DNA from 2 places in the Microbacterium sp. RD1 genome. Region 1 is predicted to be linked to the other one. Evidence: predicted binding sites of a transcription regulator. Region 1 holds the regulator's gene; the other holds the start of a gene.

Region 1 (5,130 bases):
CGCGAGGCGCGCCTGTACCGCGCCGAAGGACGCGTGAACCCGCTCCTGCGACGGATGCTCGGATCCCCCGTGCACGCCGCCCCCACGTGGACGCTCCTCCGCCGCGCCGTGACCGTGCACAACCTCGGCGGTGTACCCGCCGGTCCCGACGGCGTGGTGGACGAATGGGGCGAGGTGCACCGTTACCCCGGACTGTTCGTGGTCGACGGATCGACTCTGCCCGGCGCGACGGGCGTGAATCCCTCGGCCACCATCCTCGCGGCCGCGGAACGCAGCGCGGAGCATCTCGTGCGTCGCCTGAGCGCAGACCCCGGATGGCGCGCACCCGAGTGGCCCGACGTCGTGCCCGCCCCCATTCCCGAAGACGTCGCCGGCGCGGCGATGGCATCCCTTCACGCCCGCACGTCCGGCGACGGCGTCGGATTCCGGGAGCGGATGCAGACGCCCCGTGGCGCGGGAATGGGACCGGCGGCCGACCTCCGCCTGGAGGTGTCGTTCGAGGGGTTCGATGCGTTCAGCGCCGACCCGTCGCATCCGCTGGAGGTCACCGGCACGCTCTCGATCGCCGGCGTCGCCGATCATCGACCGCTGCGAGGGACTCTGTCCCTCTTTCCGGATGGATCCGATCTCGCGATGCGCTACGTGCTGGACTTTACCGACGACGGCGGTGCAGAACGCACCCTCGTCGGCGAGAAGGCCTTCCTCGGCCGGGGCCCGCTCGCCCGCTGGCACGGTGTGACGCGGCTGAGGTGGCAGCTCGACGGCGCGCCCGCGGTGCGCGGCGTCGTCGCGATCGGCGCCGGTGCCGTCGCGGCGCTGCTCGCCAGCATCCGGGGCGAGGGATTCACCCTGTCTCGCCGCGCGAGCGTGCTGCGGCGGTTCGGCCTGTCCTTCGCCGCTCGGGCCCTGCGGCGCGCCCCGCGGGCATGAGCCCCGCGGTCAAGGTTTCGGATCGGGCCGCCTGACGCCGTCCTGCAGCTCCCGGACGAGTTCGTCGACGTCGCCCTTGGTCGCGGCGCGCTGCTCTTCGTGACCGCGCGTGGCGCGCTCGGCGACCCACGACGAGAACGAGGCCACGACGAGTCCGACGAGCACGACGCCGCCCACCATGAGGAAGACCGCGGTGATCCGCCCCGGCACCGTCACCGGGGTGTAGTCGCCGTAGCCGACGGTCGTGACGGTGCAGAACGCCCACCACACCGCGTCGCCGAACCGGGTGATGTTGGCGCCCGGCGCGTGACGCTCGGCCTCGAGGACGAGGAGCGACGCCGACCAGATGAGCAGCAGAGCGGCGCCGGCGCCGTAGATCAGCAGGCGCGCGCGGAGGGAGCTCGCCGCCGAGTGCGTGAAGGAGGTCAGCCGCGTGAGCGCCCCGAGGAGGCGCACCGGGCGCAGCGTCGGGACGAGCACCATCGCCACGTCGAACAGGTGGGCGCGAAACCACACCCCGCGCGGATGCGACAGCGCCAGCCGCACGAGGTAGTCGGCGACGAACAGCGCCCACGTGCCGACGACGATGGCGGCGGTGGCGGCTTCGGCGGGCCCCTGGAGGTCGCCGATCACCTGGAAGGTGTAGGCGACGAGAAAGGCGAGAGCCGCCACCGTCAGCGGCCAGAACGTCGCCGATTCCCATCGGCGGGTGGCCCGCGTCTCGCCGCGATCTCGCCCGCCCTGCAATTCACCCATGGCAGAACTGTAGGGCGGCGGCGGCGCGCGCGGCTTCGGACGCTTCGTCTCGCTGCGCTCGCTCAGCGTCCGGAGGGGGCGGCGCTCGCTCAGCGTCCGGGGGGCGGCGCTCGCGCAGCGTCCGGAGGTCGGCGCTCGGCCAGGGTCCGGGGCTCGCCCGGTGAACGGGGTTAGTCCTCCGAGTGGCGCGGACGCCACAGCACGATATCGGTGGCGCGCCGGACGCGGGCGCCGTGACGCAGGGTGATGACCGACCCCGTCGCGCCGGCGGCGAACACCCGCGCGCCCGGGCGCGACTCGCGCTCCGCGATCAGCTGGCGCTCCAGATCGGACACGCGCCGCGACAGGGAGTGCACGCGTTCTTCCAGGGCGAGCAGCCGGGCGATGGCGGGAAGGCTCATCCCCTCGCCCGACAGTCGTGCGACCTCGCGCAGCTGTTCGACGTGACGCGTGGAGTAGCGCCGCGACCCTCCTTGCGTGCGGGCGGGGACCACGAGGCCGAGACGGTCGTACTGGCGGAGGGTCTGCGGGTGCATGTTGGACAGCTCCGCGGCCACCGCGATCGCGAAGATCGGGGCGTCCTCGTCGATCTCGTCGTCAGCCATCTCCCTCACCTCACAGACCCTCTCAGCCGCGCGCCTTCGACATGAGGTCGGCGCGCGGGTTCTCCTTGGGTTCCTGCTCCGCGAAGCGCTCCAGCGCCTCGCGAGCCTTGTCGTCCAGGTGCGACGGCACGACGACCTGCACCTCGGCGAGGAGGTCGCCGGTGCCCTTCGCCGTCGTGACGCCCCGGCCTTTCACCCGCAGCACGCGCCCGGACGGTGTGCCGGGGGCGACGCGGAGCTTCACGACGTCGCCACCGAGCGTCGGCACCTCGATCGTCGCGCCGAGAGCCGCCTCCGTGAACGTCACCGGCACCGTCACGCGCAGGTTGAGCCCGTCGCGCGTGAAAACCGGATGCGGTCGCACCGCGACCTGAACGACGATGTCGCCGGGCTCGCCACCATCCGGCGACGGCCGACCGCGGCCTCGCAGCCGGATCTTCTGCCCGTCCGCGACACCCGCGGGGATCTTGACCTTGAAAGGCTTGCCGTCCTCACCCTGGAGGGTGATGGTCTCGCCCTGCGTGGCGGTGACGAAATCGACCGTCGTGCGGGCCGTGACGTCGGCACCGCGCTGGGGGCCGCCGAACCCGCGGAATCCTCCCGAGGGCTGTCCGAACCGCCCGGAGCCGAAGCTCCCGCCCTGCTGCTCGAAACCGGCGAAGAAGTCCTCGAAGCCCGCGCCACCGGTCGAGGTGCGGGAGCGCGTGCCCCGGCCGCCCTGCCCGAACATGCTGAACACGTCCTCGAAGCCGCCGGCATCCGCCCCGCCCGCCGAGAAGCGGGCGCCGGAGCCCATCGCACGGATCTGGTCGTACTCCGCGCGCTGCTCGGGGTCGCTCAGCACGGCGTACGCCTCGCTGATCTCCTTGAACGTGGCCTCGGCCTTCGCGTCACCCGGATTGGAGTCGGGGTGATACTTGCGGGCGAGCTTGCGATACGTCTTCTTCAGATCGGCTTCGCTGACGCCCTTGTCGACGCCGAGGACCTTGTAGAAGTCCTTGTCGAACCAATCCTGACTCGCCATGCGCGCTCCTACTCGGCGGGGACCGCGACGACGACCTTAGCCGGTCGCAGCTCGACGGATCCCAGTCGGTATCCGACCTCGACGACCTCCAGCACGGTCGGCTCGCTCGTCCCCGGTGTCGGCGCCTGGAAGATCGCCTCGTGCTGCTGCGGGTCGAAGGGCTCGCCCGCCGCCCCGTACGCCACGACGCCGAGGCGCTCGGCGACAGCGCGCACCTTCTCGCCGATCGCCGCGAACGGCGTCCCGGCCTCGAGGTCGCCGTGCTTCTCAGCACGGTCGAGGTCGTCGAGCACCGGCAGCAGTCCCTTCGCGGCCTCGCCCTTCGCGCGCTCGATCTCGACCTGGCGCTGCTCCTCGGTACGGCGGCGGTAGTTGGCGTACTCGGCCTGCAACCGCTTGAGGTCGTTCAGCAGCGCCGACTCGAGGTCGGCGAACTTCGCATCCTCTGCGGCGGCCTCGGCGGTCTGCGCGGCCCCCAGGATGTCGTCGATCGTCAGGTCGTCCTGGCCGGAGGGGTCGGATGCTTCGACAGGCTCAGCAACCGACCCCTCCTCGTCCGGTCGAACCTCGTCATCACCCTGGGGCTCTTCGAAGTTCTTGTCCGTCATGTCAGCTCTTCTTCTCGTCTTCGTCGTCGACCACTTCGGCGTCGATCACGTCCTCCTCGGGGTTCGGCACGTTGCCGGCCCCGGGCTCGTTCGCGGCAGGATCGGGGTTCTCGCCCGCCTGCTGCGACGACTGGTAGATTGCCTCGCCGATCGCGCTCTGGCTCTGGTTGAGCTGGTCGAAAGCGGTCTTCACGGCGTCGTCGTCCTCGCCGGCGAGTGCCGACTTCAGGGCGTCGACGTCGGCCTGGACGGAGTCCTTGACCTCGGCGGGGATCTTGTCCTCGTTGTCCTTGAGGAGCTTCTCCACCGAGTACGACAGGGTCTCGGCCTGGTTGCGGGTCTCGGCCGACTCGCGGCGCTTCTTGTCCTCGGCCGCGTGCTCCTCGGCCTCGCGCACCATCCGCTCGATGTCCTCCTTGGCCAGCGACGAGCCGCCGGTGATCGTCATCGACTGCTCCTTGCCCGTGCCCTTGTCCTTGGCCGAGACGTGCACGATGCCGTTGGCGTCGATGTCGAAGGTGACCTCGACCTGCGGGATGCCGCGGGGAGCCGGCGCGATGCCGGTGAGCTCGAACGTGCCCAGCGGCTTGTTGTCGCGGGTGAACTCGCGCTCGCCCTGGAAGACCTGGATGGCCACGGACGGCTGGTTGTCGTCGGCGGTCGTGAAGGTCTCGCTGCGCTTGGTGGGAATGGCGGTGTTGCGCTCGATGAGCTTCGTCATGATGCCGCCCTTGGTCTCGATGCCGAGCGACAGCGGGGTGACGTCGATGAGGAGGACGTCCTTGCGCTCGCCCTTCAGCACGCCGGCCTGGAGCGCCGCGCCGACGGCGACGACCTCGTCCGGGTTCACACCCTTGTTGGCCTCCTTGCCGGCCTCGCGCTTGACGAGCTCGGCGACGGCGGGCATGCGGGTGGAGCCACCCACGAGCACGACGTGCGCGATGTCGGCGACCTTGATGCCGGCCTCGCGGATGACGTCTTCGAACGGCTTCTTGGTGCGGTCGAGGAGGTCCTTGGTGAGGTCCTCGAACTTCGCGCGGGTGATGGTCTCCGACAGCGACACCGGGCCCGACTCGGTCAGCGAGAGGTACGGCAGGTTGACGCTCGTCGAGGTCGACGAGGACAGCTCCTTCTTGGCCTGCTCGGCGGCCTCCTTGAGACGCTGCAGCGCGATCTTGTCGCCCGAGACGTCGACGCCCGTGGTGTC
Region 2 (5,130 bases), 1.2 Mb from region 1:
TCGCTGCGTGCGCGCATCGCGAGCAGCCGCCCGTCGGCGACTTCGACCCGGATGCCCCGGATGAGTCGGAGGCGCACCGCCGCGACGGCCGTTTCGCCGTGCGTCTGGGACTGGCCGCCGTCACCGGCATCGGGGTGGCGGTGGCGGAACGCGTCGTCGCCGAGCGCGAGGCATCCGGTCCCTACCGGGACCTCCGCGATCTCGTGCGCCGCACGAGCCTCACCGCGGCGCAGCTGGAGGCGCTGGCCACCGCCGGAGCGTTCGAGTGCCTGGGGATCAGCCGCCGCGAGGGCATCTGGCTGGCCGGTTCCGCGGCGCAGGACCGGCCCGAATACCTCCCCGACTCGATGGTGTCGGTGCAGCCGCCGCTCTTTCCCGATCAGACCAGCTACGACGTGCTCGCCGCCGATCTGTGGGCGACAGGGGTCTCGACGACGGATCATCCGATGACCCATTACCGCTCGGGGCTCGACGCGCGCGGGGTGCTCGCTTCTCGCGAGCTGCGCAGCCATGAGAACGGCCGGCGCATCGAGGTGGCGGGCCTCGTCACTCATCGCCAGCGTCCGGCGACGGCATCCGGCATCACCTTCCTCAACCTCGAGGATGAGCATGGACTGGTGAACGTGGTGTGCTCGGTCGGGGTGTGGAACCGCTATCGGCGGATCGTGCGGGACTCGCCCGCGCTCATCGTGCGCGGCATCCTCGAGCGCTCGGTGGAAGGGGTGACGAACCTCGTGGCCGATGCTTTCGAAGACCTTCGCGTGGGCGTCGTGCACACCTCACGCGACTTCCGGTGAAGCGTCCTGGCTAGACTCGCGACGACGCCCCTCATGCGAAAGGACCGACATGACCGACGCCTCGCAGGTCCCCCCAGGATGGTACGACGACCCCGAAGACCCCCGCTCGAAGCGGTGGTGGAACGGTCTCGCCTGGACCGATGACCGCCAGCCCGCCGCCGAGCCGGTCTTCACGGCACCCGCCGCGCCCGCCTACGCGGCGTATCCGTCCTACCCGTCCGCGCCCGCCGCGACGACCCCGGAGCTGCGCCGCGACATCGCGACCAACACCGTGTGGATCTGGGTCGTCGTCCTGCTGCCGCTCCTGTCGCTGGTGCCGCTGTTCTTCGTCGACTGGGCGGGCTACATCGAAGGCACCGTGCGCGATTCGATGCAGTCGCCGTCGACGGCGTGGATGTCGTCGTTCACCGGTTTCTCCCTGGTGCTGACTCTGGTCGGCTGGGTTCTCGTGGCGGTGCAGATCGTCGCGGCGTATCTCGATTGGCGGGCTCTGCGTGCCCGCGGCATCCAGCGCCCCTTCCACTGGGCGTGGATCTTCTTCACGCTCGTCATCTCCAACGGCGTCTACGTCATCGGCCGCGGAGTGGTCCTGCGACGCCAGACGGGATCGGGTCTCGGCCCCGTGTGGGCGTGGATCGCCGTCACCGTGGTGACGATCGCCGTGGGCATCGGCTTCGCGGTCTACATCCTCAACATCGTCTTCGCGCTCATCCCCACCATCGAGCAGTACACGCGGTCATGAGCGATCAGACGAGTGCGGCGGGTCAGATCGACCCGGCCGCCGCGCCCTCGGGAACCGGCTGCGTCGAGTGCGAAGCGGCGGGCGGGTGGTGGGTCCACCTCCGTCGATGTGCGGCCTGCGGGCACATCGGATGCTGCGACGACTCGCCCGAGCGCCACGCCACCGCGCACTGGCAGGCGACCGGGCACCGCTTCATCCAGAGCTTCGAGCCCGGTGAAGACTGGTGGTGGGACTATCTGGAGCAGGCGAGCGTCGAGGGGCCGGAGCTGGCTCCCCCCACCAGCCGCCCGGAGTCACAGCCGTCGCCCGGACCGGAGGGCCGCGTGCCCGACGACTGGCGCGAGCAGGTGAGGGCCCGCCGCCGCTGACGCGCCCGAGCAGCCGGCGGCATCAGGCGCGGTCGCGGAGGACCAGCGCCGCGGCCCCGACCAGCGGACTCTCGTTGCCGAGCTCCGCCCGCACGATCTCCGCGCGCCCGAGGAACGGGTAGGCCGCCGTCCGATCACGCGCGTCGCGAACCAGGTCGACGTAGTCCGGCGACACGTGCGAGAAGCCGCCGCCGATGACCACCATGTCGAGGTCCAGGAGGGCGGTGGCGGAGGCCAGCGCCGAACCCACCGCCGCGGCGCTGCGCCGGACAGCGGCGACCGGGATCTCCTCGCCCGCGGCGTATCCCACCGCGAGCTCTTCCCCGCGGGTACCGCCCCAGCCCTGATCCCGCGCCCACCGCACGATGTTCGGCCCGCTGGCGATGCGTTCGACAGTGGCCTCGCGGCCATGCACGCCGGGGGGCGTGAACCCGGCCACCTCGATCTGCCCGAGATGGCCGGCGTTGCCCGTCACCCCCGGATACGGCTCGCCGGCCGCGATGATCCCGCCCCCGATGCCGGTGGAGACGACTATCCCGAGCATCGAGCGGGTGCGCCGCCCGGCACCCTGCCAATGCTCGGCGATCGCGATGCACAGCCCGTCGAGAGCGAAACGCACCGGCACGTCGCCCCACGTCTTCGGCAGGATGGCGCGCACCGCGTCGGCGAGGGAGAAGCGCTCCGCATGGGGGAGGTTGAGCGGCGAGACGGTGTCGTGCACGGTGTCGATGGGTCCGGCGCTGCCGATCCCGACCCCCACGGGGATGACGCCGGCCGGTAAGGCCGTGAGTGCCTGATCGACCACGGTGTGAACAGCGACGCGGAGGGCGTCGTGGTCGCTGTCGGGTCCCGTGGGGGCGCGGAAGCGGGACGCGTCGACGACGTGACCGTCCTCGTCGATGAGGCAGGCTTCGACCTTGGTTCCGCCCAGGTCCACGGCGATCGCAACGGTCACGGAACACGAGGCTACAGAAGTCGGAGCGGACCCGAGAACTCGTTGGCACTCTCAAGGGGAGAGTGCTAATCTGGTCTTAGTTGAGTCACACAGACTCAACTTCACCGATCTGCCGGATCACCCGGCACGCGAAGAAGGAGGAACCATGGCAGGCTATGACCCTTTCCGTGACTTCGACCGTCTCGCATCGGCCCTGATGGACACTCGTCGCGGCCCGCGACGCATGCCCATGGACCTGTATCGCGACGGCGATCACTACGTCCTCACGGCGGACCTTCCCGGCGTCGACCCGGGCTCCGTCGACATCGACGTGGACGGCCAGCTGCTCACCATCCGCGCTGAGCGCACGCTCGCGTCGGGTGACAGCGTCAAGTGGATCACCCGCGAGCGTGAGGCTGCCACGTTCGTGCGCCAGCTCAACCTCGGTCAGGGGATCGACACCGAGAACATCAGCGCCTCGTACAACAACGGGGTGCTCTCGGTCACCATCCCGGTGAGCGAGAAGGCCAAGCCGCGTCGCATCGAGGTCACCAGTGCGGCCGGCGACGCGACGATCCGAGCGCACGAATCCGACGCGCCGCAGCCGATCGAGCAGTAACGCCGCGCGCGTGAGCGGGGGCGATCCTTCGGGATCGTCCCCGCATTGCGTACAGGCCGGATGATCGAAACGCTGCCGCTGCGTGCGCGCTCCCTAGCGTGGAAAGACGGGTAACCACCGTTGCGAAGGAGCATCATGAGTCTCAGAGGCCAACAGAGCGCGCGCGATCGGATCCTGGCATCCCAGGGTGACGCGGATCGCATGATTCTCGTCGAGGGCGCCACCATTCTCACCATGGCGGGCGACGAGCCGTTCACCGGGGACGTCCTGATCCGCGGCGTACGCATCGTGGCGGTCGGCGACCGCCTCGCCGAGCGGGCGGGGGACGCCATACGCGTGGACGCGTCGCGCTGCATCCTTCTTCCCGGCCTGGTCGATTCCCATGTGCACGCCTGGGAGGGACAGCTTCGCGGCATCGCCCCCGACGCCGACTTCGGCAGCTACATGGCCCTCACCCACGACGGTCTCGCGCGGCATTACCGGCCGGAGGACATCGCCATCGGCGAGAGGCTCACGGTGCTCCAGGCGCTGAATTCCGGGACCACCACCATCGTGGACAACAGCCACAACTCTCGCAGCCGTGCGCATTCCGAGGCCGCGATCGAGGCGCTCCTGTCCTCCGGCATCCGCGCCGTCTACGCGGCCGGCAGCGCGCAGGCCGGTGCGCACGAGGGGCACCTCCCGGGCGATCTGCTCCGCCTGCGCAGCGAGTACTTCGAGAGCGGACAGGATCGCGTGACCCTCCGGATGTTCGACATCCAGCCGTCGGTGGACACGTGGCGGTTCGCCCGTGAGAACGGCTTCGGCGTGTGCGCCGAGATGGGCTCGTGGATTCCGAACCTCGACGAGCTCGTCGCTTCGGGGCTGATGGGGCCGGATCACTCGTACAACCATTGCGCCGACATCTCGGCCGCCACGTGGGATGCCATCGCCGAGAGCGGGGCCGCCGTCAATCTGGTACCCCGGTCAGACTCGCATTTCGGCCTCGGTGCGTTCGCACCGGTGCTGGAGGCGCAGCGGCGAGGCATCCGGATCGGGATCAGCAGCGACAACGAGATCAGCTACCAGCACGACCTCTTCACGGAGATGCGGACCCTGCTGACCGTGCAGCGCGGACTGAGCTTCGCCGCAGAGTTCGCGGGCGACGCGACGGCTTTGCCGCGCTATCGCGCGATCGACGTCCTGCACGCGGCCACCGTCGGAGGCGCAGCGAACGCGGGGTTGATGGACGAGATCGGAACCGTCGAGGTGGGCAAGCGGGCCGACCTCATCTTGATATCGCTCGACGACGTCGGCACGCGACTGTGGGGATCAGCGGTGGGAACGGTGGTCAACTTCGCCAGCGCGGCGACCGTCGACGCGGTCTTCCTCGACGGCGACGTGCGCAAGTGGGACGGAGGGCTGATCGGCGTGGACGTGGATGCCCTGATCTCCGCGGGAGAGGAGTCTCGCGCCTACCTGCTGGAGCGGTTCGGCACGGATCTCGCGGCGGTGCGCTCGGGCCTTCACCGCACGGTCGACGAGGCCGACACCAGCGCGGCGGTCACCTCGATCCTCGCGGGCTCGGGTCACTGATCGCACGAAGGTCCGGCCGCCGAGCGAATGTCGGCGGCCGGACCTTTTCGTGGTGTCACACGCGGTCGCGCACTCGTGATTCCCGTCCGTATACG

The links. Region 1 encodes HspR, which represses chaperone genes until heat shock. Its sites were predicted from a motif close to AAGTTGAGTCNNNNNGACTCAACTT; they were not measured.
Region 2: ACTU3I_RS08765 (Hsp20/alpha crystallin family protein) is a predicted target of HspR. The motif match lies at 2,940-2,964, and genes of this name have one in related genera.

Annotation. Positions count from the first base shown of each region.
Region 1 covers NZ_JBQPOL010000001.1:592,134-597,263, reverse strand. Annotated here, with positions in the region: gene ACTU3I_RS02870 (GMC oxidoreductase) at 1-930, shown strand, start outside; gene ACTU3I_RS02865 (potassium channel family protein) at 940-1,686, opposite strand; gene ACTU3I_RS02860 (heat shock protein transcriptional repressor HspR) at 1,857-2,291, opposite strand; gene ACTU3I_RS02855 (DnaJ C-terminal domain-containing protein) at 2,314-3,315, opposite strand; gene ACTU3I_RS02850 (nucleotide exchange factor GrpE) at 3,324-3,923, opposite strand; gene dnaK (molecular chaperone DnaK) at 3,925-5,130, opposite strand, start outside.
Region 2 covers NZ_JBQPOL010000001.1:1,794,972-1,800,101, forward strand. Annotated here, with positions in the region: gene ACTU3I_RS08745 (error-prone DNA polymerase) at 1-797, shown strand, start outside; gene ACTU3I_RS08750 (DUF2510 domain-containing protein) at 847-1,539, shown strand; gene ACTU3I_RS08755 (UBP-type zinc finger domain-containing protein) at 1,536-1,907, shown strand; gene ACTU3I_RS08760 (ROK family protein) at 1,930-2,862, opposite strand; gene ACTU3I_RS08765 (Hsp20/alpha crystallin family protein) at 3,008-3,460, shown strand; gene ACTU3I_RS08770 (amidohydrolase family protein) at 3,596-5,035, shown strand; gene ACTU3I_RS08775 (ABC transporter permease) at 5,091-5,130, opposite strand, start outside.